4 regions of the Enterobacter sp. SA187 genome follow, and region 1 is predicted to be linked to each of the others. Evidence: predicted binding sites of a transcription regulator. Region 1 holds the regulator's gene; each other region holds the start of a gene.

Region 1 (7,720 bases):
TGTAGCCTGCCAGCGGGCCGAGGTTTTCCTGGGCATAGCGTGAGAAGGAGCTGGCCGCCGGGTTATGTACCGACATTTCGCCCAGCGCGCGCATGATGATATAGGCTGCCGCGCCGCCGATAATATAGGCGAGCAGCACGCTCGGCCCGGCCATTTTGATGGCGTCCGCCGAACCATAGAACAGGCCCGTGCCTATTGCCGAACCGAGCGCCATAAAGCGGATGTGTCGGGTGCTTAACCCCCGCTTTAGCTTGTTAGTACTTTCCATTGTTTCCCGTGCCATAACAAAAATAAAAAAACCACGGGATGGTAAGCCCCGTGGTTATGACAAGCAACCCTTGATCAGTGTGCGCGGGAAGTCACCTGACGCCCTGCGGCACGATCCCAGACCACGGCCAGTATCACGATCACAACGGTTGGCATCAGCCACGCCAGCCCCTGCTCCGCCAGCGGTAAACGCTGGGTCCAGGCTGGCAACACACCGCCAATGGCGGAAGCTTTGATACCGTCAAGGATACCAAAGGCCAGGCTGATGAACATCGCCGGCGCGATGATGCGCGACGAATTATGCCACCATGAACGGGTAAAGCTTAATACAACCAGTGCGATACACGGCGGATAAATGGCGGTCAGCACCGGTATGGAAATCTGGATCAGGTGGCTCAGGCCAAGGTTAGACACCAGCATCGAGAAGCCGCCAAGCACAAAGGCCAGCGTACGGTAAGAGAACGGCAGATACTGGGCGAAGAACTCCGCACAGGCGCAGGTCAGGCCAACCGCCGTCACCAGACAGGCGAGGAAAATCAGCGCCGCCAGTAGCAGGCTGCCTGCGCCGCCAAAGGTGTGCTGAACGTAAGCATGAAGAATAGCCGCGCCGTTGGCAGACTGTTCTACCAGCGTGCTGCTGTCAGAGCCGAGGCGGAACAGCGCCAGATACAGCAGCGTCAGACCCACACCGGCAATCAGGCCAGCCCAGATAGTGTAACGGGTCAGCAGACGGGAATCTGTCACGCCGCGCGAACGGGCGGCGTTAACGATGACGATGCCAAAGACCATCGCGCCCAGCGTATCCATGGTGAGATAGCCGTTCACAAAGCCGTTAGAGAACGCGGCATTCTGGTAGGCATCCATCGCGCTGCTGATCGGGCCTGCCGGCCAGACGAGCGCGGCAACGGACAGCACCGTCAGGGCGATGATTTTCATCGGCGCGAGGAAGTTACCCACGGTATCCAGCAGTTTGCCCGGATAGAGCGATACCAGGATCACCAGCGCAAAATAGACGAGGCTGTAAATCATCAGCGGCATCGCGCCGTCGCCGGTCAGCGGGGCAATACCGACTTCAAAGGAGACGGTGGTGGTACGCGGGATCGCAAACAACGGCCCGACCGCCAGATAGCAGACGGTGGCCAGCAGCACGCCCGCCGCTTTGCCGATCGGCATACTGAGGCTGTCCACGCCGCCGCCCACTTTCGCCAGCGCGACTACAGTCAGCACCGGCAGGCCTACGGCGGTGATCAGAAAGCCGAACGCCGCCGTCCAGACGTGTTCACCCGCCTGCAAACCGACCATTGGCGGAAAAATAATGTTACCTGCGCCGACAAAGAGGGCGAAAGTCATAAAGCCCAGAGCCATGATGTCTCGTGGTTTTAAGCGATGAGTCATAAACGTGTGCTGCCTGTGGATGTGGTGTTGGAAACGATGAAATGTTCGCCAGTGCCTTTGGAACAATACGACGGCAATTTCTCTCAATTTCAGCGGGATATGCTTCCCGCATGACGTGGCGAAGAATAGTTTTTCGATTTACCACGCAAATACAGTCGGTATGACAGTATCAGGGGCGCAATTTAAACGCTTATAACGTTTAAAGGCAAGACGGGATCGTAAAACCAGATGGATCTGCTGCTACCTATATGGTTACCAGTTCAAAACGCTATGTATAAGAAAAACACATGGCTTATCATGCGAACAAAAAATCATCAGCCGTACAATAATCGGTCAGAAAAAGGTGAACCGGAACGCAAACAGGCCAGCATTAGCTGGCCTGCGGAAAGATAAGCTGACAGTCGGGGCGTCAGGCGCTGTTTTTGGCGATCAAACGTTCCGGCAGAATAAAACTGAAACGCGTGCCCTGCCCTGGCGTGCTGGTAATATTGAGGCGGCTGTCGTGATGATTGACCGCATGTTTAACGATGGCCAGCCCAAGCCCACTGCCGCCGGTCTGCCGGGATCGCGCTTTATCCACCCGGTAGAAACGCTCCGTCAGGCGCGGAATGTGCTCGGCCGCGATCCCCGGTCCGTTATCTTCAACGCAAAATTCTGCGCCGTGGGGTACGCGCTTCCAGCTCACCACAATATGGGTGGCGGGGGGCGTATGGTTGACCGCGTTATACACCAGGTTAGAGATGGCGCTACGCAGCTGATCTTCACTGCCCAGCACTTTCAGCGAGCTGTCGATGTGGAACTCAATAGTCTGCTTTTGCTGGCTGAGGGTTTGCGCTTCCCGCTCCACCACCCGCAGCATCATCGGCACATCAATGGTTTCGTTCAGCAGTTGCACCGGCGAGGCTTCAATTTTAGAGAGCGTCAGCAGCTGGCGCACCAGCCCTTCCATACGTGAGGTCTGCTCGCGCATAGTATGCAGCGCTTTTTCACGGGGCGCGCCTTCCAGCGTCTGCTCCTGCATCATCTCCAGATAACCCTGTAACACCGTCAATGGCGTGCGCAGTTCATGGCTGACGTTGGCGAAGAAGTTACGTCGCGCGCCTTCCAGCTGATGCATCTGCGTGACATCACGCGCCACCATCAGCAATTGCTGATCGCTGTAGGGCATGACGCGAATTTCCAGATGGCGGCCATTATTCAGCACCAGATTAAGGGGCTTAAGGAATTCCTGACGCTTCAGGTACTGGGTGAATTCGGGATAACGCAGCAGGTTGAGGATGTTCTGGCCGTTATCGTCCGGCCAGCGCAGACCCAGCAATTGCTGGGCCAGACCGTTACACCAGAAGATCACGCCTTCTGCGGTGGTAAGCACCACGGCGTCCGGCAGCGACTCCGCGCCGCTGCGGAAGCGTTTGATCAGGCTGCCCAGTTCGCGACGGCGTTTTTTGTTACGCATCTGCATCTGGTGCAGCCCGTATAACAGCGGCTCCCAGCTACCGTGGCCCGGCGGCGGCGTCATGCTTCTGTCCACCCAGAGCCACCAGGAGAGTTGCAGTAAGTTCCAGAAATGCCAGACCAGTAATCCGGTGACGGCCGCCAGCAAAAACCACGGCAGATAACCAAATATGGCGCCGAGCACCAGCGCCGGGATGCAACACAGCACCAGCTCCAGCACCAGCCTTTTCCATGACAGCCGTTCCAGCACGCGTCACACTCCCTTCAGATGTTAGAAACGGGTCGAAAAACGATAACCCGTACCGCGGACGGTCTGTACCATACGATCGTGGCCGCTATGTTCCAGCGCTTTACGCAGGCGGCGAATATGCACGTCAACCGTGCGATCTTCAACGTAAACGTTGGTGCCCCACACATGGTTCAGCAACTGTTCACGGCTGTAGACACGCTCCGGATGGGTCATAAAGAAGTGTAAAAGCTTAAATTCGGTAGGCCCCATATCAAGGGGATTTTCGCCGGTCATCACGCGGTGGGAAGTGGGATCCAGGCTTAACCCCTGCATTTCGATCACCTCTTCCACCGCCATCGGCGAGATGCGGCGCATCACGGCTTTAATACGCGCCACCAGCTCTTTTGGCGAGAACGGCTTGGTGATGTAATCATCCGCCCCGGTTTCCAGACCACGTACGCGATCTTCTTCCTCGCCGCGGGCGGTAAGCATCATCACCGGAATATCACGGGTCAGGGCTTCACGCTTCACATGTTTGATAAACTGAATACCGGAACCGCCCGGTAGCATCCAGTCGAGCAAAATGAGATCGGGCCAGGGTTCATTCAACTGGTTCACCGCGCTGTCATAATCTTCCGCTTCGACAGGCTGGAAGCCGTTTTGCTCGAGGACAAAGCATACCATTTCACGAATTGGAGCTTCATCTTCCACGACCAGAATGCGTCTCGCCATAATTTGCCCTGTATTTATTAAGTCGCCAGTATATGTTGCGGTGGCATTATGCGTCAGATTTATGACAGATTTATGAAAATGATGACTGCCTGATGACTCAAGCCGTTGTTTTATGACACTCGTGAAAAAACCGATAACTATCTTCACGCCGCTTAACGTTTATAATCGGCTTCACGCTTTTTTGCCATGGGATCGTTATGCGTCTTCTTCATACCTCTGACTGGCACCTGGGTCAAAACTTTTACAGCAAAAGCCGGGCCGCTGAACATGCCGCCTTTCTTGACTGGCTGCTGAAAACCGCGGAAGAACAGCAGGTGGATGTGATTATTGTCGCAGGCGACATTTTTGATACCGGCTCGCCGCCGAGCTATGCCCGCGAACTCTATAACCGCTTTGTGGTGAATCTACAGCAAACCGGCTGTCACCTGGTGGTGCTGGCGGGTAACCACGATTCCGTCGCCACGCTCAACGAATCCCGCGAAATTCTCGCCTTTTTAAACACCACCGTGGTCGCCACCGCGGGCAGCGCGCCCTTTATGCTCAAACGCCGTGACGGCACGCCGGGCGCGGTGTTCTGCCCGGTGCCGTTTTTACGCCCGCGCGACATCGTGCTAAGCCAGGCCGGGTTATCCGGCAGTCAGAAACAACAGCTTTTGCTGACCAGCATCACAGCGTATTACCAGCAGCAGTATGAAGACGCCTGCGCCCTGCGCGGGGAGCAGAGGCTGCCGGTTATTGCCAGCGGCCATCTGACCACCGTCGGAGCCAGCAAAAGTGACGCGGTGCGTGACATTTATATCGGCACGCTGGACGCCTTTCCGGCGCAGAACTTCCCGCCGGTGGATTATCTTGCTCTCGGCCATATTCATCGCCCGCAGCTGGTGGGCGGTCAGGAACATATCCGTTATTGCGGCTCCCCCATCGCGTTAAGTTTTGATGAAACCGGCAGGCCCAAAAGCGTCAATCTGGTGACTTTCAGCGACGGCAGGCTGACGGAGGTGACGCCGCTGACGGTGCCGGTTACCCAGCAACTGGCGGTGATCAAAGGCGATCTGGCGGCTATCGGCGAACAGCTTGAGCAATGGCGCGACCAGCCGGTCAGCCCGCCGGTGTGGCTGGATATTGAAATCACCACCGACGAATACCTGGCCGACGCGCAACGGAAAATCCAGGCGCTTACCGGGGATCTGCCGGTGGAAGTGTTGCTGGTGCGCCGCAGCCGGGAGCAGCGCGAACGTCTGCTGGCGGGCGAACTGCGCGAAACCCTGAGCGAACTGAAGGTGGAAGAAGTCTTTGAGCGGCGGCTGGCGCTGGAAAGCCTCGACGAGGCGCAAAACGCGCGTTTACAGACGCTGTTCGCGCAAACCGTTGACGCCCTGACGGAGGAAGACGACGCATGAAGATCCTCAGTCTGCGCCTGAAAAATATCAACTCCCTGAAAGGGGAATGGAAAATCGATTTCACCGCCGAGCCGTTCGCCAGTAATGGGCTGTTTGCCATCACCGGGCCGACGGGGGCGGGCAAAACCACCCTGCTCGACGCCATCTGTCTGGCGCTGTATCACGAAACGCCGCGTCTGAGCAGCGTCTCCCAGTCGCAAAACGATCTGATGACCCGCGATACCGCTGAATGTCTGGCGGAAGTGGAGTTTGAGGTCAAAGGCGTGGCTTACCGCGCTTTTTGGAGCCAGAACCGCGCCCGCAATCAGCCGGATGGCAATTTGCAGGCCCCGCGCGTGGAGCTGGCGCTGTGCGCCGATGGCAAAATCCTTGCCGATAAAGTGAAAGACAAGCTGGATCTGACTGCCACCCTGACCGGGCTGGACTATGGTCGTTTCACCCGCTCGATGCTGCTCTCCCAGGGTCAGTTTGCGGCCTTCCTGAATGCCAAACCCCGAGAGCGCGCTGAACTGCTGGAAGAGCTGACCGGTACCGAGATCTACGGTCAGATCTCCGCGATGGTCTTCGAAAAGCATAAAACCGCGCGACTGGAGCTGGAAAAACTCCAGGCCCAGGCCGACGGCGTGCAGCTGTTAAGCGACGAACAGGCACAGACGCTCAGCGCAGGTTTGCAGGCACTTACTGACGAAGAAAAACAGCTGCTCGCCGGGCAGCAGCAGGCGCAGGGACATCATCAGTGGCTGAGTGAAAGCCACCGGCTGAGCGGCGAACGCCAGCGGGCGCAGGAGGCGCTGACCGCCGCGCATGCGGCATTACAGGCCGCCGCCCCGGAACTGGAAAAGCTGACCCGCGCCCTGCCTGCGGAAAAATTACGTCCCCACTGGCAGCAGTTACAGGAACGCCAGCAGGCGTTGCGCCACGCGCAGGGCCAGCACGAAAATGTGAATACTCGCTTACAACAGGTGCGCACCGGGCTGCAACAGACCTGGCAACTGGCGAATATCACCGCTACCACCCTGAAAAACGATGTGGCGCAGGTGCAGCAGTGGCTCAGCGAAAACGATCGTTTTCGCTTATGGAGCGCGGAACTGGCGGGCTGGCGTCTGACCTTTGCCCAGCAGCAGCGGGATGAAAAACAGCGGGCGGAGCTGCAAAATACACTCCGTACAACAGAACAGGCGCTCGCCGCCCTGCCGCCTTCCCCGCTGAATCTGAATCTGGAAGAAGTAAGCGCTCATTTACAACAGCACTTAGCGGGCCGCAGCGGGCGTCAACAGCTGGCGATGCTGCACCCGCAGTTTGCTGCGCTGGCAAAACGTCAGGCGCAACAGCAGCAGGAACTGGCGGAGATGGACACGCAGATCGCGGCCTGGGATCTGCGGCTTGGGGCTATTCGTCAGCAATATAAAGACAAGCGCCAGCATGAAAGCGATGTGGAAAAGCTGGTGGAGCAGGAAAAGCTGATCCTGCGCCTCGAAGCGGAACGCGCGAACCTGCAACCGGATACGCCCTGCCCGCTGTGCGGATCCACGTCGCATCCTGCCGTGGCGGCCTATCAGGCATTGCAGCCGGGCGAAAATCAGCAGCGGCTGGCGGCGCTGAAAAAAGAGGTGGAAAGCCTGCGCGAACAGGGTTTTGCCCTGAAAGGCCAGCTGGATACCCAGCGTCAGCACCGGGACAAACTCGCCGCGGCTCTTACCGCGATTCAGGAGGAAAGCGCCACGCTTCACGCCCGCTGGCAGCAGCAGTGCGCGGCGCTGAACATCGCGCTGACGCCGCAGGACGACGTGAGCGGCTGGCTGGCGGAGCAGGATCAGCATGAGCAGCAGCTGCGCCAGCTGAATGAACGCTTAACCCTGGAAGCAAGGCTGCATAAAGAGCAGCAGCGGGATGCGCAGCTGGCGGCGGAGATCGCCCGGCAGCGCGATGCGCTGGACACCGCGCTGGCACAGCTGGGCCTGACGCGCCCGGCGGTGAGCGACGAAGCGGCCTGGCTGGCGGCGCGGCAGGAAGAGTCGCAGCGCTGGCAGCAGCAGCATGACAAACTGCCACAGCTGCGGGAACAACTGAGCCGCCTCGACAGCCTGCTGGCAACGCTCGCCGATGACGGCACCACGCCGCCGCCCCTGCCGGAGCAGCAACACGCCGCCGCGCTGGGCAACTGGCAGACGCTTTACAGCGAGGCCAGTACGCTGGAAGGCCAGCTGCGCCTGTTGCAGGAGCAGATACGCCAGCTCGACAG
Region 2 (7,720 bases), 1.8 Mb from region 1:
CCGGGGGACGTGCGTGATACCACCACCCCGACGGCGATGGCGAAAACCCTGCGTCAGCTGTTAACGGGCGATACCCTGACGGCGGCTTCACGGCAGCAGTTAGCGCGCTGGATGGAAGAGGATAAGGTCGCCGGGCCGCTGCTGCGCTCGGTCCTGCCTGCGGGCTGGTATATCGCCGATAAAACCGGGGCCGGTGAGCGGGGATCGCGTGGCATTGTTGCAGCCCTGGGGCCGGACGGCACGCCGTCGCGCATTGTGGTGATTTATGTGACGGGCAGCAAGGCCACCATGGATGAACGTAATAAAGCCATCGCGGCGATTGGCGAGGCGGTGATTAAGCAGTGGTGATATGCCCATTGCCCGGCGGCGCTACGCTTGCCGGGCCTGGAACGGCAAATTACCCAGGCCGGGTAAGCGACAGCGCCACCCGGCACAAACCCACTCAGGATCCAATCACTCCGCCGTCCGCTTTGGTGATCACCACCGTTGACGAGCGCGGGCGCCCATCCGGCCGGTTATCCGGCCAGTTCGACACCGCGCGCGGATTCGCCGGATCGGTAACATCATCTCCGCCTTCTCCCGGATGCTGAATATTAATAAACAGCGTGCGGTTGTCCGGCGTAAAAGCGATGCCGGTGATCTCACAGCCGCGCGGCCCGGTCAGGAAACGGCGATAATCATTGGTGCCGGGAATGGTCGCCAGCATCTGGTTATTGCCCATCCCCTCGTAAGCTTTCTGGTTGATGGTGCTGGAGGAGACGTCCGTCTGGATCCACAGCACGCCCTGATGGTCGAATGACAGGCCGTCCGGGCTGCCGAAGGCCGCGCCCTGCATATTGCCTTTCGCGTCCGGCTTATCGCCATCGTTACGCCCGGCGAGCACCAGAATATCCCATTTAAAGCGCGCCGCTGCCGGATCGGCGTTATCTTCGCTCCAGTGCATAATATGTCCATACACGTTATTGGCGCGCGGGTTCGCCGCATCCACCGGCGCTTTGCCCTCTTTGCCGCGATCGCTGTTATTGGTGAGCGTGCAATAAACGCTGCCGGCAGCGTGAGGATCGACGGCGATCCACTCCGGGCGATCCATTTTCGTCGCGCCCACCGCGTCCGCCGCCAGACGGGTTTTGATCAGCACATCGCCCTGGCTTTCAAAGCCCTTGCTTTGATCCAGCCCGTTCTGTCCGAAGACCAGCGGCAGCCAGTCGCCGGTGCCATCTTCATTAAAGCGCGCGACATAGAGCGTGCCTGACTCCAGCAATTGCATGCTGGCGTCACGGTTGCCCGCATCATATTTTTTATCCGAGACAAATTTATAGATGTACTCGAACTTCTGATCGTCGCCCATATAGACCACGACGCGTTTGTCCGCCGCCAGCGTCACCGCTGCGCCTTCGTGCTTGAAGCGCCCCAGCGCGGTGTGTTTGCGCGGCGTGGAGGTCGGATTGTACGGGTCGATTTCAACCACCCAGCCAAAGCGGTTCGGTTCGTTTGGGGTTTTATCGACGTTAAAGCGTTCGTCCACTTCGCTCCAGCGGTAGGACTCGTCGCTGTCGGCGATGCCATAACGTTTTTCCAGCGCGTTGCGGTCGGCTTGTTTAACAAAAATATCTGACCAGTTTTCTTCACAGGTGAGATAGGTGCCCCAGGGCGTATGGCCGTTGGCGCAGTTCTGCATGGTGCCGAGCACGCGCTCGCCCTGCGGATCGGCGGCGGTTTTCATCAGCATGTGATGACGCGCCGGGCCGGACAGCTCCATCGGCGTATTAACGGTGATACGGCGGGCATAGTTTGACGGGCGCACCACCTGCCAGTCGCTGCCGCTCTTTTTCACCTCGATCACCGACACGCCCATGGCGTTCTGCCCTTTACGGACTTTATCGGCGTTCCAGTCTGCGGTGCCGTCTTTAAACAGCATGCCGTTATCGATGTATTCGTGGTTCATCGCCAGCAGGCCGTGGGCGGCATTATCTTCACCGCGCGGCAGGCTGAACCAGGCCATGCCGTCATGGTGCATACCCGCCTGCGCCGCCTGTTCTTCAGTGGTGTTGCTGGCGTCGAATTTGAATTCCGGCATCATGCCTTTGATGCCGGTGGCGTCGCCCCAGCGATAGAATGGACGTGCGATGTAGCCTTCCGGCACCGTTACGGTGTCCGCAGTGGAAACAGGAATGCTGGTAAAGCCCAGCGACACCGCTTTCGCCAGCGCCGTCGGCTGCGTCATGGCCGCAAAAGCGCTTTCCGCGCGCATCAGCGCCGGGAAAGACACCGCCGCGCCCGCGACCGCCCCCATCTGCAAAAAGCGACGGCGTGACAGAAAGACGTCCTTGACGTCCGAAAATACCGGGTTGGCGCTGGTGTTGCTGATCTCTTCACTGTGTTCTTGTTTGAAGACGGATTTTAATGGCCTGCTCATAATGACTTCCTGTTACCAGAGGACGGGAAAATAACAATGCTGAGCAGTCTATAAACTATTTATTACATTTTTATAACAGTCGCAGGCAGAGCGTCCGCCCCTTGTCATTCGGACAAATCCACACAGTGTTTCATATTTCCTCCATTTTTCTGCGGCCTGGCATTACTAAACTAGTATCATTCTGCTTAATGTTTCAGGAAGAGATACGAATAACGATGAAAGGCCGTAATAATACCCGCTGGATGCTTCTCGCAGGACTGGTCATCGCCGCCCTTGCCGCTGCCTGGTACTGGCACGCTCATTCTGCCGCCCCCGCCGGACAGCAGCGCCAGGCCGGAGCCGGACGTCACGGCGCGGGCATGCGCGGCCCTTCACTTGCGCCGGTACAGGCGGCCACCGCCACCCGCGAGGCCGTGCCCCGTTATCTGAGCGGTCTTGGCACCATTACGGCCGCGAATACCGTTACCGTGCGCAGCCGTGTCGACGGTCAATTGCTGGCAGTGCATTTCCAGGAAGGCCAGCAGGTGAAAAAAGGCGATCTGCTCGCCGAAATCGATCCCAGCCAGTTTAAGGTCGCCCTTGCCCAGGCCCAGGGGCAACTGGCCCGCGATAAAGCGACGCTGGCAAACGCCCGCCGCGATCTGGCCCGCTATCAGCAGCTGGTGAAAACTAATCTGGTGTCCCGTCAGGAGCTGGATGCCCAGCAGGCGCTGGTCAGCGAAAGCGAAGGCACCATCAAGGCCGATGAAGCCGCCGTCGCCAGCGCGCAGTTACAGCTGGACTGGAGCCGCATCACCGCGCCGATAGACGGTCGCGTTGGCTTAAAACAGGTGGATGTCGGCAACCAGATTTCCAGCGGTGATACCACCGGTATTGTGGTGATCACCCAGACGCACCCCATCGATCTGATCTTCACCCTGCCGGAAAACGACATCGCCACTATTGTGAAAGCGCGCAACGCCGGGCAGACGCTGAGCGTCGAAGCCTGGGACCGCACCAACAAGCAGAAGCTGAGCACCGGCACCCTGTTGAGTCTGGATAACCAGATCGACGCCACCACCGGCACCATCAAACTTAAAGCCCGCTTTGAGAATCAGGACGACGCCCTGTTCCCCAACCAGTTCGTCAATGCGCGCATGCTGGTGGATACCGAACAGGACGCGGTGGTGATCCCGGCTGCCGCCCTGCAAATGGGTAACGAGGGCAATTTCGTCTGGGTGCTGAACGATCAGAACACCGTCAGCAAACACACCGTCACGCCGGGCATTCAGGACAGCCAGAAAGTGGTGATCGCCGCCGGGCTTTCCGCCGGGGATCGCGTGGTCACCGACGGTATCGACCGTCTGACCGAAGGGGCGAAAGTGGAAGTGGTGGACGCGCACGACGCCAGCGCCGCACCGGCAAAAAGCACCGCTAAAGGAGCGAAATCCTGATGCAGGTGTTACCGCCCAGCCGCACCGGCGGCCCGTCCCGTCTGTTTATTTTACGTCCGGTCGCCACCACGCTGTTGATGGTGGCGATTTTACTCGCCGGGATCATCGGCTATCGGTTTCTTCCCGTTTCCGCCCTGCCGGAGGTGGATTACCCGACCATTCAGGTCGTCACCCTCTACCCCGGCGCCAGTCCGGATGTGATGACCTCTGCGGTGACCGCGCCCCTTGAGCGCCAGTTCGGGCAGATGTCCGGCTTAAAACAGATGTCGTCGCAAAGCTCCGGCGGCGCGTCGGTGGTGACGTTACAGTTCCAGCTTTCGCTGCCGCTGGACGTCGCCGAGCAGGAGGTGCAGGCCGCGATCAACGCCGCCACTAACCTGCTGCCGTCGGACCTGCCGAACCCGCCGGTCTATAACAAAGTGAACCCTGCGGATCCGCCGATCATGACGCTGGCCGTAACCTCCAGCGCCATGCCGATGACGCAGGTGGAAGACATGGTGGAAACCCGTGTCGCGCAGAAAATTTCCCAGGTGGCAGGCGTCGGTCTGGTGACCTTATCCGGCGGGCAGCGTCCTGCGGTGCGGGTAAAACTTAACGCCCAGGCCATTGCTTCCCTCGGCCTGACCAGCGAAACCATTCGCACCGCCATCACCAGCGCTAACGTTAACTCCGCCAAAGGCAGCCTCGACGGCCCGACGCGGGCAGTGACGCTGTCAGCCAACGACCAGATGCAGTCCGCCGAAGAGTACCGTAAGCTGATTGTCGCGTACCAGAACGGTGCGCCGATCCGCCTGGGTGACGTCGCCACCATCGAACAGGGAGCGGAAAACCGCTGGCTGGGCGCATGGGCCAACAAAGAGCAGGCGATTGTCATGAACGTGCAACGCCAGCCGGGGGCCAATATTCTTGATACCGCCGACAGCATCCGTGCCATGCTGCCGCAGTTAACCGCCAGCCTGCCGAAATCCGTTGAGGTAAAAGTCCTTTCCGATCGCACCACCAATATTCGCGCCTCGGTGTCTGACACCCAGTTTGAGCTGATGCTGGCCATCGCGCTGGTGGTGATGATCATCTATCTGTTTTTGCGTAACGTCCCGGCGACCATTATTCCCGGCGTCGCGGTGCCGCTGTCATTAATCGGCACTTTTGCGGTAATGGTGTTCCTCGATTTTTCCATCAATAACCTGACGCTGATGGCGCTGACCATCGCCACCGGCTTTGTGGTGGATGACGCCATTGTGGTGATCGAAAACATCTCCCGCTATATCGAAAAAGGCGAAAAGCCGCTGGCGGCGGCGCTGAAAGGCGCGGGGGAGATCGGCTTTACCATCATCTCCTTAACCCTGTCGCTGATTGCGGTGCTGATCCCGCTGCTGTTTATGGGGGACATCGTCGGGCGGCTGTTCCGCGAGTTTGCCGTCACCCTGGCGGTGGCGATTCTGATTTCCGCCGTGGTGTCGCTGACGCTGACGCCGATGATGTGCGCGCGCATGTTGAGCGCCGAATCGCTGCGCAAGCAGAACCGCTTCTCCCGCGCATCGGAGCGCTTTTTTGAACGGGTGATCGCCGCTTACGGGCGCGGGCTGGCGAAAGTGCTCAACCATCCGTGGCTGACGCTGGGCGTGACCTTCGCCACCCTGCTGCTGTCGGTGTTGCTGTGGGTGATGATCCCGAAAGGCTTCTTCCCGGTGCAGGATAATGGCATTATTCAGGGCACCTTACAGGCGCCGCAGTCGGCGTCCTTTGCCAGCATGGCCGAACGCCAGCGCCAGGTGAGCGATATTGTGTTGAAGGATCCGGCGGTGGAAAGCCTGACGGCCTTTGTCGGCGTTGACGGCACTAACCCGTCGCTGAACAGTTCACGCCTGCAAATCAACCTTAAACCGCTGGACGATCGCGACGACCGCGTGCCGGAGGTGATCGAGCGGCTGCAAAACGCGGTGGCAAAAGTGCCCGGCGTGGCGCTCTACCTGCAACCGACCCAGGATCTGACTATCGACACCACCGTCAGCCGCACGCAGTATCAGTTTACGTTGCAGGCAACGTCGCTGGAGGCGCTCAGCACCTGGGTGCCGCAGCTGATGAGCAAGCTGCAAACGCAGCCGCAGCTGGCGGATGTGAGCAGCGACTGGCAGGACAAAGGCCTTGCGGCTTATATCAACGTCGATCGCGACAGCGCCAGCCGCCTGGGCATCAGCATGGCGGATGTGGATAACGCCCTGTATAACGCCTTCGGGCAGCGGCTGATCTCCACCATCTACACCCAGGCGAATCAGTACCGCGTGGTGCTGGAGCACGACACCACCCAAACGCCAGGGCTGGCGGCGCTGGACACGGTACGGCTGACGGGGAGCGACGGCGGCGTGGTGCCGCTCAGCGCCATTGCGAAAGTGGAACAGCGCTTTACCCCGCTGTCGATCAACCATCTCGACCAGTTCCCGTCCACCACCATCTCCTTTAACGTGCAGGACGGCTATTCGCTGGGCGAAGCGGTGCAGTCGATTCTGGACACGGAAAAAACCATTAGCTTCCCGACGGATATCACCACCCAGTTCCAGGGCAGTACGCTGGCCTTCCAGGATGCCCTCGGCAGTACGGTGTGGCTGATCGTCGCAGCGGTGGTGGCGATGTACATCGTGCTCGGCGTGCTGTACGAAAGCTTTATCCATCCGATCACTATTCTCTCCACGCTGCCCACGGCAGGCGTTGGTGCGCTGATGGCGCTGATGCTGGCAGGGGCGGAACTGGATGTGATCGCCATTATCGGCATCATTTTGCTGATCGGTATCGTCAAGAAAAACGCCATCATGATGATCGACTTTGCGCTGGCCGCCGAGCGCGAACAGGGCATGACCCCACGGGAGGCGATCTATCAGGCCTGCCTGCTGCGTTTCCGGCCGATCCTGATGACCACCCTCGCCGCCCTGCTCGGCGCGCTGCCGCTGATGCTCAGTACTGGCGTCGGCGCGGAGCTGCGTCGTCCGCTCGGTATCGGTATGGTGGGCGGTCTGCTGGTGAGCCAGGTGCTGACGCTCTTTACCACACCGGTGATTTACCTGCTGTTCGACCGGCTGGCGCTGTCGCTGCGCCGCCGTTTCCCGGCGCGTAATGAGGAGGCGTAAGTGAAGTTTTTCGCCCTCTTCATTTATCGTCCGGTGGCCACCATTCTGATTTCGCTGGCCATCACCCTGTGCGGCATTCTCGGTTTCCGTATGCTGCCGGTCGCGCCGCTGCCGCAGGTGGATTATCCGGTGATCATGGTCAGCGCCTCGCTGCCGGGCGCGTCGCCGGAAACCATGGCGTCGTCGGTGGCGACGCCGCTGGAGCGGGCGCTGGGCCGCATTGCCGGGGTCAACGAGATGACCTCCTCCAGTTCGCTGGGCAGCACGCGCATCATTCTGGAATTCAAATTTGACCGCGACATCAACGGCGCGGCGCGGGATGTGCAGGCGGCGATCAACGCCGCGCAGAGTCTGCTGCCGAGCGGAATGCCAAGCCGTCCCACCTACCGCAAAGCCAACCCGTCCGACGCGCCTATCATGATCCTGACGCTGACCTCGGACACCTGGTCGCAGGGGCAGCTTTACGATTTCGCCTCCACCCAGCTGGCGCAGAATATTGCGCAGATCGAAGGCGTGGGGGATGTCGACGTCGGCGGCAGCTCGCTGCCCGCGGTGCGCGTCGGCCTCAATCCGCAGGCGCTGTTTAATCAGGGCGTATCGCTGGATGATGTGCGCAGCGCCATCAGCGATGCCAACGTACGCCGTCCGCAGGGGGCAGTGGAAGACGGCACCCACCGCTGGCAGTTGCAGACCAACGATGAGCTGAAAACGGCGGCGGAATACCAGCCGCTGATCGTCCATTACAACAA
Region 3 (7,720 bases), 480 kb from region 1:
GCGTTGGCGGTATCAATATTTTGTTGCGTGGTGGCGCGGGGATCGACGCCGCGCTGACGGCGGTACGCGGCCTCGGCATTGGCCAGATCTGCCTGCGCTTTCAGCACCTGGGCGCGCGCTTCATCCCGCTGGGCGGGATACTGCACTTTCGAGAGCGCCAGCTGCGCCTGCGCCTGATGCAGTTGCGCCGTCGCCAGACCCAGCTGGGCCTGCGCCTGATCGCGCTGGGCGCGGGTATCGCGCGGATCGATGGTCACCAGCAGATCGCCCTTCTTCACCCGCTGGTTATCTTTCACACGCAGCTCGGTCACGTAGCCCGCGACCTTGGGCGCAATAGTCACCACATCGCCATCGGTGAAGGCGTCGTCGGTGGTTTCTTCATTGCGGGTCAGCAGCCACCACACCAGCGCGCCGACCACCATGACGATCACCACGATGCCAAGAATAATAATCGGCTTTTTGCCGGGGCGTTTGCGTTCGGCTTTTTCGTTATTATTGTCGGTTTTATTGTCGTCTTTTTGCGTCTCGTCAGACGCGTTCATGTTCTCAGCCATAGCGTTACAACGTTCCTGTCAGTTAACGGCGCGGCAGGTGCGCCGTTAACTAAAGTTAGGAGGTTGCTATACATTTGCCAGGAAAAACTGACAATTGAGCACTAACTGAGAATAAAAAGACCGTAGCCGACCAGCGCCGCCCAGACGAGCAGCGGTAGCGACCAGAGGTGAAAACGCCACCAGATACGGCGATCCTGCGCCATGCGCAGCGCGATGAGATTCGCCAGCGAGCCGGGCAGCAGCCCGAAACCGCCGACGTTAACCGCCCAGGCGAGCAGCTTATCCGGCGGTACATAGTTAAGCAGTAAAATGGTGGCCGGAACGTTGCTGATAAACTGCGACAGGCCAATGGCGGTGAGCCACAGGCCGGGCGCGGATAAGTTGCCGACGTCGTTCAGCGCCCCCTGCAATACCGGCAGCTGGATCAGCAGGTGCACGTCGATAAACATCGCCATAAACACCAGCAGCAGCGTCCAGTCGACGCTCAGCACCACGCGGCGTGCGAGGATCAGAAAACCGACAGCGATGGCCGCCAGCCCCCACAGCTCCTGTTTCAGCTCCAGTGAAATAAGAAACACGATATAGAGCGCCAGACAGCTCCACACCAGCCGCGGCTGCCAGTCGGCGCTCTGGCTGCCGCTATGGTAATTGAGGGCTTTTTTCGGGAAGGCAAACCAGCACAGCGCCAGTAATGTCAGCATCATCGCCAGCGCCAGCGGCGCCATCTGCGCGCAGAAGGCGGCAAACGACAGGCCGGAGCGTCCCCATAGCAGGATATTTTGCGGGTTGCCGATGGGCGTAAGCAGCGAGCCGGCATTTACCGCCAGCGCTTCGAAGATGATCAGCCGGTTGACCGGGATCTCACAAAGTTTTTTCAGCGTGATGGTCAGCGGCACCACAATGAACAGCGCCACATCGTTGGTCAGAAAGGTCGACAGCAGCGCCGCCGCCAGCACCATAAAGATCGCCAGACGGCGTTCGGTGGCGAAGCGGCGCACCATGCGGCGTCCCACCACATCGAAATAGCCCGACAGCTCGACGCCTTTGGTCAGCAGCATCAGCCCGCTGAGGGTAATAATGGTGTGCCAGTCGATGGCTTTACCCCAGCCCGCCGGGGCAAAGGGGACGAAAAAGCTGAGGAGCACGCCCACCAGCAGTAACAGATGAAAGAATCGGTCGCGGGCCAGCGCACGCACGAAAGGCAGCGTCATTCTGCGTTCTGCCCCTGTTGCAGGGTAAACAGACGGAAACGCTCAAGAGTTTCTTCACTGACGTGATGTTCCATCCCTTCCGCATCACGGCGGGCGGTATCCGGGCTGACGCCGAGCACCAGCAGGAAACTTTCTACAATCTGATGACGCTCACGGCTTTGCTGCGCCAGGGTCTCCCCTTCCGGCGTCAGGAACACGCCGCGCCAGGGGATCTGTTCGATCAATCCTACGCTGGCAAGTCGTTTTAACATTTTGGCTACCGTCGGCTGCGAAACGCCCAGCCGCGCCGCCATGTCCACCTGACGCGCTTCGCCCACTTCGCGGATCAGATCGGAAATCAACTCAACATAATCATCGATTAACTCGCGGCGATGCGCCTCGCGAACCTGGCGAAATCCTTCGACATGTTCTTCAACATTAACCAGTTGCGTCACTTTTTTTATTGTTGGCGTACCTGCGCGACGACTCATAGTGCTTCCTCATTGACGTGACGCGAATACCGCATCCTCTAAGCGAGCGGCCATTGTAAACCATCGCCTGAGGAGTACAAAAAATTAACGCATTAGCCATAGCTATAAAATATAGCCTATGCTATATCTGTATGTAATGCAGTCACCCTTCACGGACGGAATGGTTTTTATCTGGACAGGAGGTAACTAATGAACGAATTCAGGAGATGTATGGCCGTGTTCAGTCACTCCCCTTTTAAAGTGCGTTTACTGCTGGTTAATCTGTTGTGTGACATGTTCCACAGCAAACCGCAGCCGGACGATAAACCTTCACGCTAACGCGGCGTCGCGGTACGCCGCTTCATTTTTCTGTCACATCTCCCCGTCATACTGATCGTTTCTATAGAATTTTCTTATTATTTGTCGGTTTTGTAACCATTATCGCAAAACATAGCCCTGACGCCTGTTGACCTTCATGGCGGCTCGCTCTATCTTCTCGCAGCCCTGCACAAATGCGGCTTGCGGATGACGGCCCCCTCCTCATTCTTCACGCATTGTCCCGCAGGTTTTGACCCTCGACGCCAGGGTGAGCACATGGCGTTTTCGCGATAGTGTCATATGAATTTAATCATAAAAGAAACCCTCGCTGCGCGCGGGCTGAACATCAGCCCGTGGACAGGTTTTTATTTTTTGCAGTCTTTACTTATTAACTACGCCCTTGGCTATCCTTTCAGCCTGCTGTATGCCGTGGCCTTTGCACTGGTGTTACAGCTACTATGGCGTCACGCCCCGCGGGTACAGAAAGTGCTGATCGGCCTTTGTACCCTGGTGGCGGCGTCCTACTATCCATTCGGCCAGGCTTATGGCGCGCCAAACTTTAATACCCTGCTGGCGCTGCACTCCACCAATATGGAAGAGTCCACGGAGATCCTGACAATTTTCCCGTGGTACAACTACGTGATAGGCCTGTTTATTTTTGGCCTTGGCGTGATCGCCGTGCGCCGCAAAGCGGCGGAACGTCCGGCCTGGGGTAAATGGGATCATCTGGGGGTCGCCTTCTGTCTCGCGGTAGTGTTCGTGCAGCCGGTAAGCAACCTCTACTACGGCTGGGGCTTCCATCTGAAAGACACCGGTTATCCGGTAGTGCGCTTCGTGAAAGATGTGGTGGTGAATAACCGCGAAGTGCGGGAAGAACAGACCCGCATGGCGGAGCTGTCCGGCATGAAAGATACCTGGACAGTGCTGGGCGTGAAGCCGAAATATCATACCTATGTGGTGGTGATCGGCGAAAGCGTGCGACGCGACGCGATGGGCGCCTTTGGTGGCTACTGGAATAACACGCCCTTCGCCAGCCAGGTTAACGGCACCTTCTTTACCGACTACGTGGCCGCCAGCGGCTCGACGCAAAAATCCCTCGGCCTGACCCTGAACCGCGTGGTGGACGATAAACCGCAATACCAGGATAACTTCGTCACCCTGGCGAACCGCGCCGGATTCCAGACCTGGTGGTTCTCCAATCAGGGACAAATTGGCGAATACGATACCGCCATCGCCAGCATCGCGAAACGCGCCGATGAAGTGCAGTTCCTGAAGAACGGCGATTTCGAAGCGGATAAAAACGTCAAGGATGAGGCGCTGCTGAAAATGACGGCCCAGGTGTTGTCCACGCCGCGCAGCCAGCCGCAGCTGATCGTCCTGCACCTGATGGGTTCTCACCCTCAGGCCTGCGATCGCACCGAAGGTAAATATAAGGTGTTTGTGCAGTCGAAAGAGACCTCCTGCTACCTCTATTCCATCACCCAGACCGATGAATTGCTCGGCAAACTCTATGCGCAGTTGCAGGGCGCGGGGGACAGTTTCTCGATGGTCTATTTCTCGGATCATGGCCTTGCCATTAAAGAGCGCGGCAAAGATGTGCAGTATCTGGCCCATGGCGACACCTTCCAGCAGAACTTCCAGGTGCCCTTTATGGTGCTTTCCAGCGATGACAAGACCCATCGCGTGATCAAAGCCCGTCGCTCGGCCAATGATTTCCTGAACTTTTTCTCACAGTGGACCGGCATCAGCGCAAAAGAGATCACCAATAAATACCGTTTTATGTCCTCGCAAAAAAGCGGCACTACCTGGGTGACGAATTTCAAACTGCAGAAAGTGGATTACACCCATCTGGGCACGGATATTTTTGAGACCAAAACGCGGTAAACGCTGTGACCGTAGCCATTCGTTTCCATAGAGCAAAAAAAAATCCGCCCGTGGGCGGATTTTTTATCATCACAGAAGTGATTAGAAGCGGTAGCCAACGCCTGCGATCCAGGTGCCAACGTCAACGCTACGGATACGGCTCTGCTCGTAGGACACGTCCAGAGCAACGTTTTCCATCGGGTTGAACTGCATACCTGCACCGTAAGAGAAGCCATAATCGCTGGTGTCAGCGGTTTTGAAGCCATCTTCGCGCTGCTGGAATTTACCGTAACCAACACCCACTACGCCATAGATGCTGGCCCAGTCGTTGATACGGAAAGCAGGACCACCGGTCACGCCGTAGTACTGTGCTTTGTTATAAGCGCCGTCTTCGGTACGATCTTTTTCGGTGTAAGTGAAGGAACCGATGTAGCCCAGCGGAGTATCATTTTCGTAACGGTATTTCAGGTTGAAACCGTTTGTTTTGTTCGCTACGCCCTGCGCATCGCTCTGAGCGTAACCGCCAGAAACGGTGGATGCAGCTACTGCGGAACCTGCGGTAACGGCCAGAATCGCGGCCAGCGCTGAAAGACATGCAATTTTTTTCATAACCACCTCAAATGTGCTTCAAGTAAATCCTAAGTTTTAAATATATCAAAAATAGTCAGGAAACTCCTGGAGGTTTACGTTGTCTAAGGGCTCTTTTCCTGTAACAGAACGTTTCCAGCACTGACTATCTCTTTCAAAATGCAGCGGTTTTCCCACACAGGACGCTATTTTTACGCGAGAAACGCAACATATTCATCCAGATTAATCCTAATCAAACGGCGATTAATCCATCAACTATGGCCTATTGTACGGATTTACGGCGACTTTTTTTCAACGAAGGTTCAACCGTGGGCAGGTATTTCCATTACACTGCCTTCTTTTACTTCGTTTGACATAAATTGACAGGAGAAAGGATGCCTGGATTGTCCCGTAAAACGCCGGTATGGATGCCCGTACTGGTGATCCTCATTGCCATGCTCTCTATACAGAGCGGGGCTTCGCTGGCGAAATCGCTTTTTCCGTTAATTGGCGCGCCCGGCGTCACCGCCCTGCGTCTGGCCCTCGGCACCCTGATCCTTGTGGTTATCTTCAAGCCGTGGCGCTTACGTTTTACTAAAGCGCAGCGCAAGCCGCTGCTGCTTTATGGATTATCCCTCGGGGCGATGAACTATCTCTTTTACTTATCTATCCAGACGGTGCCGCTGGGCATCGCGGTGGCGCTGGAGTTCACCGGACCGCTGGCGGTGGCGCTCTTCGCGTCCCGGCGCGCGGTGGATTTTATCTGGGTGGCGCTGGCGGTGCTCGGACTGTGGTTTCTGCTGCCCCTCGGCCAGGATGTCTCACATGTTGATCTGACCGGTGCGGCGCTGGCCCTTGGCGCGGGAGCCTGCTGGGCTATCTATATACTAAGCGGCCAGCGTGCCGGGGAAGAACACGGTCCGGCAACGGTGGCCATTGGTTCGCTGATCGCCGCGCTGGTGTTTGTGCCGGTCGGTGTCTGGCAGGCGGGCGATGCTCTGTGGCACTGGTCGGTCTTACCGCTGGGGCTGGGCGTGGCGATCCTCTCCACGGCGCTGCCCTACTCGCTGGAGATGGTGGCGCTAACCCGTCTGCCGACCCGCACCTTCGGTACGCTGATGAGTATGGAACCCGGACTGGCGGCGCTGTCGGGCATGGTTTTCCTCGGGGAAACCCTGACGCTGACCCAGTGGCTGGCGCTGCTCGCTATCATTACGGCGTCCATGGGATCGACCCTGACGCTGCGCCGTGAAGCGAAAATTGAGAAAGTGGATATCAGTTAAATTATATTTCCGGGCGCCAGGCGAAGCGCCCGGAATAATTCCTGCGCTGTTTCGCTTTATTTTCAGTAATATTTATTCACACTCTTCCGTCCCGGTCAGAATTAAGAATCATTCCTAAAAAAACCATCAAAACACTGAAATTTAATAGGATTTAATTTTTCCTATCGTTGTCGCTATTAAACCGATAGGCAGAGACGAAAAGCAAAGCCAGGATCCGCTGCTATACTTAGTTCCAGTAATTACCCGGGACATAAACATCAAGAGGATATGAGATTATGAGTACCGCTAAACTGGTAAAAACGAAAGCTTCCGATCTGCTTTATACCCGCAATGATGTCTCTGATAACGATAAGAAAGCGACTATCGAGTTGCTGAATCGTCAGGTGGCCCAGTTCATTGACCTGTCTCTGATCACCAAGCAGGCGCACTGGAACATGCGCGGCGCAAACTTTATCGCTGTTCACGAAATGCTGGATGGCTTCCGTACAGGCCTGGTGGATCATCTGGATACCATGGCAGAACGTGCTGTACAGCTGGGCGGTGTTGCGCTGGGTACCACTCAGGTTATCAACAGCAAAACCCCGCTGAAAAGCTACCCGCTGGACATTCATTCCGTTCAGGAACACCTGAAAGAGCTGGCCGACCGCTACGCGGTAGTGGCAAACGATGTGCGTAAAGCCATCAGCGAAGCGCAGGATGAAGACACCGCTGACATTCTGACCGCCGCATCACGCGACCTGGATCAGTATCTGTGGTTCATTGAATCCAATATCGAATAAGTATTGTGATTTGCTATGACCCCTCGCCCCGGCGGGGGGTTTTGCACATTTATGGTGCATCCTTTCTTCCACTCCTGCCGTCAATCGTGAAAAAGATGTAATAATCACTTCACACAATCGTTAATAAAAGATTGTTTCCTGCCCATTTCCTGCGTTAAAAATAGACGTCTCCCGGTGCCCGGCGTAACTGCACTAAAATAGCGCCCCATCATGGTGCATTCCGTTGCCGTTGCGCTGCTTTTAGTGCACCCTGGCGATGACACGTCTTTACAAAACAACAGGTTGTAAACCTGGCACGATTTTTTCATACTGCACAGGTTCTCTCAGGGGATCGCCCCGTGGATATAAAAGGAAATGCTATGAAGTCTGTATTAAAAGTTTCCCTGGCTGCTCTGACCCTGGCATTTGCGGTTTCGTCTCACGCCGCCGATAAACTGGTTGTGGCAACAGATACTGCTTTCGTTCCGTTCGAATTCAAACAAGGCGATAAATACGTTGGTTTCGATGTGGATCTGTGGGCTGCCGTGGCGAAAGAGCTGAAGCTGGATTACCAGCTGAAACCTATGGATTTCAGCGGCATTATCCCGGCTCTGCAAACCAAAAACGTCGACGTGGCGCTGGCGGGTATCACCATTACTGAAGAACGTAAAAAAGCGATCGACTTCTCTGATGGCTACTACAAGAGCGGTCTGCTGG
Region 4 (7,720 bases), 1.0 Mb from region 1:
TGATCACAAAGAGGATCAGCCCCAGCTCCATCAGCGCCGAAACGTGCAGGCCGGATTCGGCTTCCGCAAATTCGTTTGCCAGCGCAGAGGTAATGCTGTTGCCAGGCATATACAGCGAGGCGCTGTCGAGCTGGTAGGTGTTGCCGATGATAAAAGTCACCGCCATGGTTTCACCCAGCGCGCGGCCAAGGCCAAGCATCACGCCGCCGATGACCCCATTTTTGGTGAACGGCAGAACAATGCGCCAGATCACTTCCCAGGTGGTGCAGCCGATGCCGTATGCCGATTCTTTCATCATCACCGGCGTTTGTTCGAACACGTCGCGCATTACGGAGGCGATGTACGGAATGATCATGATGGCGAGGATCACCCCGGCTGCCAGAATACCGATACCGAATGCCGGGCCGGAGAAGAGCGCGCCCACAAACGGAATGTTCGACAGTACGTTGCCGACCGGCTCCTGGAAATATTTCGCAAACAAGGGCGCGAAGATGAACAGCCCCCACATGCCGTAAACGATACTGGGGATAGCCGCCAGCAGTTCAATGGCGATACCGAGCGGGCGACGCAGCCAGCCAGGCGCCAGTTCAGTCAGAAACAGGGCAATGCCGAAACTCACCGGAACGGCGATCAGCAGCGCGATAAATGAGGTTACCAGCGTGCCGTAAATTGGCACTAACGCCCCGTAAATATCGTTAGGCGCGTCCCAGTCTTTGGTCCACAGGAAAGAGAAACCAAACTTCTGGATGCTTGGCCAGGAGGAGAAAATAAGCGACACAATAATGCCGCCCAGCAGCAATAGCACAATCAGCGCAGCCAGTTTTACCAGTGCGCTGAAGATCATGTCGCCTTGTTTACCCGGTGGGTTAAAAGCGGGCTTAGTTGCAGCCATAGGTCACTCTTTTAGTTGAACTCTGTTTTGAACGATGCCCGGTGGCGTCGCCGCTTACCGGGCCTACAAAAAAAGCATGTTAGCGGATTTTTGTAGGGCGGATAAGCGAAAGCGCCATCCGCCATCATTAACTACTTTGCTTAGTACAGCGCTTTACCGCTGCTGTCTTTCACGTTGGTTTTCCATGCCGCACGGATCTGCTCAACCACGTTGTCCGGCAGGGTAGCGTAATCCAGGTCATTCGCCTGTTTAGCGCCATCTTTATAAGCCCAGTCAAAGAACTTCAGCACTTCTGCGCCCTGCTCAGGTTTCTTCTGCTCTTTGTGGATCAGAATGAAGGTGGTGGAGGTGATCGGCCACGCGTCATCGCCTTTCTGGTTAGTCAGGTCCTGAGCGAAGGTTTTGCTCCAGTCCACGCCTTTGGCGGCGTTAGAGAAGCTTTCTTCGGTCGGGGATACCGGTTTGCCATCCGCAGACACCAGTTTGGTGTAAGCCAGGTTGTTCTGTTTAGCGTAGGCGTATTCAACGTAACCGATAGAGCCTGGCAGACGCTGAACGAACGCGGCGATGCCGTCGTTGCCTTTACCGCCCAGACCGGTCGGCCAGTTTACGGTAGAGCCTGAACCAATTTTAGATTTCCACTCTTCGTTCACTTTCGCCAGGTAGCTGGTGAACACGAAAGAGGTGCCGGAACCATCAGCGCGACGCACAACGGCGATGTTCTGCGAAGGCAGTTTCAGGCCTGGGTTGAGTTTCGCAATCGCGGCGTCATCCCATTTTTTGATTTTGCCGAGGTAAATATCACCCAGGGTTTTGCCGTCCAGCACCAGTTCGCCGGATTTCACGCCCTGCAGGTTAACCGCCAGCACCACGCCACCGATCACGGTAGGGAACTGGAAGAGGCCTTCCTGAGCCAGTTTTTCATCAGACAGCGGAGCATCAGACGCGCCGAAATCAACGGTGTTAGCGGTAATTTGCTTCACGCCGCCGGAGGAGCCGATACCCTGGTAGTTTACTTTGCTACCGGTGGCTTTCTGGTAAGTATCAGCCCATTTGGCATACACCGGCGCCGGGAAGGTTGCACCCGCGCCAGTCAGGCTTGCTGCTGCGTTAACAGCAAAAGCGCTCAGAGATAAGGTCGCAGCGACAACAGTGGCGACAGTGGTACGCATGGCTTTCATAATGACTCCTGCAAGATTTCGTAAATCGTTGTTTGAGTAGCTCCGGTATGCAAAATAGGACAAACAGGTGACAGTAAAATGTATGAAATATGACAGTTTTATGACAGTCGGGGCTGCTGGTGGGATAGCCAAAATAAAATCATTATAATCAAATAATTATAAGATTTATGAACAGAGCATGACAGCGTGATTTTATTTTTATTACAGGATTAAAAGTAGCTGAAGATGACAGTTTGTCATAAAGAAGGGTGCCGCAAATGTGTATAAAAACAGAACAGCGCAGACAGTAAAAGCCCCGCCTTTGCAGACGGGGCTTTGATTTATTTACTCAACCGTAACGGATTTTGCCAGGTTACGCGGCTGGTCAACGTCGGTGCCTTTGATCAGCGCAACGTGATAGGCCAGTAACTGCAGCGGCACGGTATAGAAAATCGGTGCGATCACCTCTTCCACATGCGGCATTTCGATAATGTGCATGTTGTCACTGCTGTTGAAACCGGCATCACGATCGGCGAAGACGTACAGCTGGCCGCCACGGGCGCGCACTTCTTCAATGTTGGATTTCAGTTTTTCCAGCAGTTCGTTGTTCGGTGCCACCACGATGACCGGCATATCGGCGTCAATCAGCGCCAGCGGGCCGTGTTTCAGCTCGCCCGCCGCATAGGCTTCAGCATGGATATAGGAGATCTCTTTAAGCTTCAGCGCGCCTTCCAGCGCGATCGGATACTGATCGCCACGGCCAAGGAACAGCGCGTGATGCTTGTCGGAGAAATCTTCTGCCAGTGCTTCGATGCGTTTGTCCTGCGACAGCATCTGCTCGATACGGCTCGGCAGCGCCTGCAGACCATGCACAATGTCATGCTCAATGGACGCGTCCATGCCTTTCAGACGGCTTAACTTCGCCACCAGCATCAGCAGCACCGTTAACTGGGTGGTGAAGGCTTTGGTGGAAGCCACACCGATTTCAGTCCCGGCGTTGGTCATCATCGCCAGATCGGATTCACGCACCAGCGAGGAGCCCGGCACGTTACAGATCGCCAGCGAACCGAGGTAACCCAGCTCTTTCGACAAGCGCAGCGCGGCCAAGGTATCTGCCGTTTCACCGGACTGGGACAGGGTGATCATCAGGCTGTTGCGACGCACCGCGGATTTGCGATAGCGGAACTCAGAGGCGATCTCCACGTCACAGGGCACGCCCGCCAGGGATTCAAACCAGTAGCGTGACACCATACCGGAGTTGTACGAGGTGCCGCAGGCTACGATCTGGATATGCTCAACCTGTGACAGCATGTCATTGGCATTCGCGCCCAGCTCGCTTAAATCCACTTCGCCGTGGCTGATACGCCCGGTCAGAGTGTTTTTGATGGCGTTCGGCTGCTCATAAATCTCTTTTTGCATGTAGTGGCGATAGATACCTTTATCGCCCGCGTCGTATTGCAGATTAGATTCGATGTCCGGGCGCGTAACTTCATGGCCAGACTTATCGAATACGGTCACGCTGCGGCGCGTAACTTCAGCGATATCGCCTTCTTCCAGATAGATAAAGCGACGGGTGACCGGCAGCAGAGCTAACTGATCGGAAGCGATGAAGTTTTCGCCCATGCCGAGGCCAATGACCAGCGGGCTGCCGGAACGGGCGGCCAGCAGAGTATCCGGATGACGGGTATCCATGATCACCGTACCGTAGGCACCGCGCAGCTGAGGGATGGCACGTAACACGGCGTCACGCAGCGTGCCGCCCTGCTCCAGCTCCCAGTGAACGAGGTGAGCAATCACTTCGGTATCGGTTTCGGAGGCAAAGACGTAGCCACGTGCCTGCAATACTTCACGCAGCGGCTCATGGTTCTCAATAATACCGTTATGGACCACCACAATGTGTTCGGACACATGCGGGTGCGCATTCCCTTCCGAAGGTTCACCGTGGGTTGCCCAGCGTGTATGTGCGATCCCCGTACCGCCATGGAGCGGATGTTCTTCCGCAGCCTGAGACAGCATCTGAACTTTACCCAGACGACGCAGACGGGTCATGTGCCCTTCGTTATCGACGACGGCCAGTCCCGCAGAGTCATAACCACGATATTCCAGACGACGTAAGCCTTCGAGAAGGATTTCAGCAATATCACGCTGCGCGACTGCGCCAACAATTCCACACATAGTTAATTTCCTGATAATGATGCGTTGTCGCCGACCTGTTTTGCCCGTATCGGGCGCCCCGAGCCTTGTAGAGAGTGGGGTTATTTTTATGGTTACTGCTGGTGGGCGGGAGATATATGTTTATCTCCTCATCCCTTTTTGCCGGATGGCACTAACGTTTATCCGGCAGAAAACCGTAGGGCGGGTTAGCGAAGCACCACCCGCCACATTGTTACTTCTTCTTCACCGGACGTTTCCAGCCCTTGATATGGGTCTGACGTACCCGGCTGATGACCAGTTCATTTTCCGCGATGTCATTCGTTACCGTGGTGCCCGCGCCGATGCTTGCGCCACTGGCTACCGTTACCGGCGCCACCAGCTGCGTATCGGAGCCGACAAACACGTCATCGCCAATAATGGTTTTATGCTTATTGGCGCCATCGTAGTTGCAGGTGATTGTGCCCGCGCCGATGTTCACGTTATCGCCAATTTCCGCATCGCCCAGGTAGGTGAGATGACCCGCTTTCGAGCCTTTACCCAGACGCGCTTTTTTCATTTCCACGAAGTTGCCGACGTGCGCGCCTTCCAGCAGCTCGGCACCCGGACGCAGACGCGCAAACGGGCCGATGGTGCAGGCGGCGGCCAGTTCAGCATCTTCCACCACGCTGTAAGGACTGATTTCGCAGTCATCGCCAATCACGCTGTTTTTGATCACGCAGCCTGCGCCGATCTTCACGCGATGCCCCAGGGTGACGTTACCTTCGAGAATGACGTTAGTATCGATTTCCACATCGCGCCCGTGGGTCAGGGAGCCGCGTAAATCGAAACGCGCCGGATCGCGCAGCATAACCCCTGCCAGCAGCAGCTTTTCAGCCTGCTCAGCCTGATAGACGCGCTCCAGACGGGACAGCTGCAGGCGGTTGTTCACGCCTTCCACTTCGCTCAGCCTTTCCGGGTGGACGGCGGCAATTTCACGCCCTTCGTGATAAGCCAGCGAGATAATATCGGTGATGTAGTATTCACCCTGCGCATTGTTGTTGGTCAGTTTCGCCAGCCAGCGCTTCATGTCTGCGCCATTGGCGATCAGAATGCCGGTATTGATTTCCTGGATCTGACGCTGCTCATCGGTGGCATCTTTGTGCTCTACGATCCCGGTCACTTTACCGTTCTCGCGGGTGATACGGCCATAGCCGGTTGGATCGCTGAGATTTACCGTCAGTAAACCAATGCCGTTCTGCGGTTTGGCGTCACGCAGGCGTTGCAGAGTGGCGACCGAAATCAGCGGCACATCGCCGTAGAGCATCAAAATATCTTCGTTATCAGCAAAGTTCGGCGCAGCCATCTGCATAGCGTGGCCGGTGCCCAGTTGTTCAGCCTGTAGCACCCAGTTCAGCTTATCGTCGCGCAATGTCTGCTTCAGCAAATCGCCGCCATGCCCGTAAACCAGATGAACGCGGCTGGCGCCCAGTTCATTCGCGGCATCAATGACATGCTGGACCATCGCTTTCCCTGCAAGGGTGTGCAGCACTTTGGGAAGATCGGAATACATGCGGGTCCCTTTACCAGCGGCAAGGATGACCACACTCATAGCACTGTTCAACATACGCGTCCTGACTGTAATTTGAGGGTGAATTTTTACTTTTTCACATTGAAAATACTACATTTTTTTCGCCGTGAATTGGGTCGCAGATTAAATGCCAGCAGACCGGTAATAATCCCCTTCTGCGCCCCGTTTTCCGGCCGTCATGATGCCATTTACCGTAAAAAATGAACATATCACGGGCTGTAAAGTTGTTATGCCGATGTTTTACTTATTTTTTCGCAGAATGAATAAAGAAAACGTAGCCAGGCTGACAGCAGCAAAGGTGAGTATAGAGGAGTTAAGCGGGGCGCGAAGCCGTACGAACGGGGGATATTTTGACTGAATTATTAAAAGCATAAAGGCCGCCTCGGGCGACCTTTATTGATGTCTGTTCACGCCACCAGCGGTTGTCGTTTTAATTGGCGGCACTACGTGATTACAGATTAAAAGTACCAAAAGAAACGTTCATGTTGTTGAAGAAAGCGATAATTTTGTTAATCAGTTTCATGATGTTTTCCCGGCGGTTGAATTCGTTTATGTGACTTACTTCACAAAAATAAGTCTACACCTCAAATTTTCACCGATCAATATTTTTGTGATGTTAATCACAAAAAATAAGAAACACCATTTCATTTATCAACCCATTCTCGTGGAAGCATAAAAAAAGCCAGCCTGGCAACCAGACTGGCTTTGTGCTTTTCAAGCCGGTGTTACATCGCTTTTTTGGTCAACTCGATAACACGCAGTTTCGCGATCGCTTTGGCCAGCTCCGCAGACGCCTGAGCGTAATCCACGTCGCCATGAGAGCTCTTAATGTGCTCTTCTGCTTTACGTTTCGCTTCCAGAGCTCGCGCTTCGTCGAGATCCTGGCCACGAATAGCAGTATCAGCGAGAACGGTCACGCTGCCAGGCTGCACTTCAATAATGCCGCCGGACAGGTAGATAAACTCTTCGTGACCGAACTGTTTAACGATGCGGATCATACCAGGCTTAATGGCGGTGAGCAGCGGGGCGTGACCCGGGAAAATACCCAGTTCACCTTCACTGCCCGTTACCTGGATTTTTTCGACCAGCCCGGAGAACATTTGTTGCTCTGCGCTGACGACGTCCAGGTGGTAAGTCATTGCCATATCACCCTCCGATTAAGGCGTTAAAGTTTTTTGGCTTTTTCCACGGCTTCGTCGATGGAACCAACCATGTAGAACGCCTGCTCCGGCAGGTGATCGTATTCGCCTTCCATGATGCCTTTAAAGCCACGGATGGTGTCTTTCAGGGAGACGTATTTGCCCGGAGAACCGGTAAATACTTCTGCCACGAAGAACGGCTGGGACAGGAAGCGCTGGATCTTACGTGCGCGAGCTACCACCAGTTTGTCTTCTTCAGACAGTTCATCCATACCCAGGATGGCGATGATGTCTTTCAGTTCCTGGTAACGTTGCAGCAGGGACTGTACGCCACGCGCGGTGTCGTAGTGTTCCTGACCAACCACCAGCGGATCCAGCTGACGGCTGGTGGAATCCAGCGGGTCAACGGCCGGATAGATACCCAGAGACGCGATCTGACGGCTCAGTACCACGGTTGCGTCTAAGTGCGCAAAGGTGGTGGCTGGCGACGGGTCAGTCAGGTCATCCGCAGGTACGTATACCGCCTGAACGGAGGTGATAGAACCGGTTTTGGTGGAGGTGATACGTTCCTGCAACACACCCATCTCTTCTGCCAGGGTCGGCTGATAGCCTACCGCAGAAGGCATACGGCCCAGCAGTGCGGATACTTCCGTACCGGCCAGGGTATAACGATAAATGTTATCGACGAACAGCAGAACGTCACGACCTTCGTCACGGAATTTCTCAGCCATGGTCAGGCCGGTCAGCGCAACGCGCAGACGGTTTCCCGGCGGCTCGTTCATCTGACCGTAAACCAGGGATACTTTGT

The links. Region 1 encodes PhoB, which activates phosphate uptake and scavenging genes when phosphate is short. Its sites were predicted from a motif close to CTGTCATAAAACTGNCNNAT; they were not measured.
Region 2: BMF08_RS18955 (PhoX family protein) is a predicted target of PhoB. The motif match lies at 2,476-2,495, and genes of this name have one in related genera.
Region 3: BMF08_RS12670 (phosphoethanolamine transferase) is a predicted target of PhoB. The motif match lies at 2,633-2,652, and genes of this name have one in related genera.
Region 4: pstS (phosphate ABC transporter substrate-binding protein PstS) is a predicted target of PhoB. The motif match lies at 2,161-2,180, and genes of this name have one in related genera.

The regions. Positions count from the first base shown of each region.
Region 1 covers NZ_CP019113.1:2,164,953-2,172,672, reverse strand. Annotated here, with positions in the region: gene proY (proline-specific permease ProY) at 1-268, opposite strand, end outside; gene brnQ (branched-chain amino acid transporter carrier protein BrnQ) at 343-1,662, opposite strand; gene phoR (phosphate regulon sensor histidine kinase PhoR) at 2,072-3,367, opposite strand; gene phoB (phosphate response regulator transcription factor PhoB) at 3,389-4,078, opposite strand; gene sbcD (exonuclease subunit SbcD) at 4,276-5,478, shown strand; gene sbcC (exonuclease subunit SbcC) at 5,475-7,720, shown strand, end outside.
Region 2 covers NZ_CP019113.1:3,928,653-3,936,372, forward strand. Annotated here, with positions in the region: gene bla (class A beta-lactamase) at 1-348, shown strand, start outside; gene BMF08_RS18955 (PhoX family protein) at 443-2,416, opposite strand; gene BMF08_RS18960 (MdtA/MuxA family multidrug efflux RND transporter periplasmic adaptor subunit) at 2,632-3,849, shown strand; gene BMF08_RS18965 (MdtB/MuxB family multidrug efflux RND transporter permease subunit) at 3,849-6,971, shown strand; gene mdtC (multidrug efflux RND transporter permease subunit MdtC) at 6,972-7,720, shown strand, end outside.
Region 3 covers NZ_CP019113.1:2,642,446-2,650,165, reverse strand. Annotated here, with positions in the region: gene BMF08_RS12690 (HlyD family secretion protein) at 1-554, opposite strand, end outside; gene BMF08_RS12685 (SLC13 family permease) at 656-1,765, opposite strand; gene mntR (manganese-binding transcriptional regulator MntR) at 1,762-2,235, opposite strand; gene mntS (manganase accumulation protein MntS) at 2,425-2,553, shown strand; gene BMF08_RS12670 (phosphoethanolamine transferase) at 2,833-4,416, shown strand; gene ompX (outer membrane protein OmpX) at 4,498-5,004, opposite strand; gene rhtA (threonine/homoserine exporter RhtA) at 5,358-6,245, shown strand; gene dps (DNA starvation/stationary phase protection protein Dps) at 6,521-7,024, shown strand; gene glnH (glutamine ABC transporter substrate-binding protein GlnH) at 7,384-7,720, shown strand, end outside.
Region 4 covers NZ_CP019113.1:1,122,688-1,130,407, forward strand. Annotated here, with positions in the region: gene pstC (phosphate ABC transporter permease PstC) at 1-892, opposite strand, end outside; gene pstS (phosphate ABC transporter substrate-binding protein PstS) at 1,033-2,073, opposite strand; gene glmS (glutamine--fructose-6-phosphate transaminase (isomerizing)) at 2,398-4,227, opposite strand; gene glmU (bifunctional UDP-N-acetylglucosamine diphosphorylase/glucosamine-1-phosphate N-acetyltransferase GlmU) at 4,439-5,809, opposite strand; gene BMF08_RS05525 (F0F1 ATP synthase subunit epsilon) at 6,499-6,918, opposite strand; gene atpD (F0F1 ATP synthase subunit beta) at 6,939-7,720, opposite strand, start outside.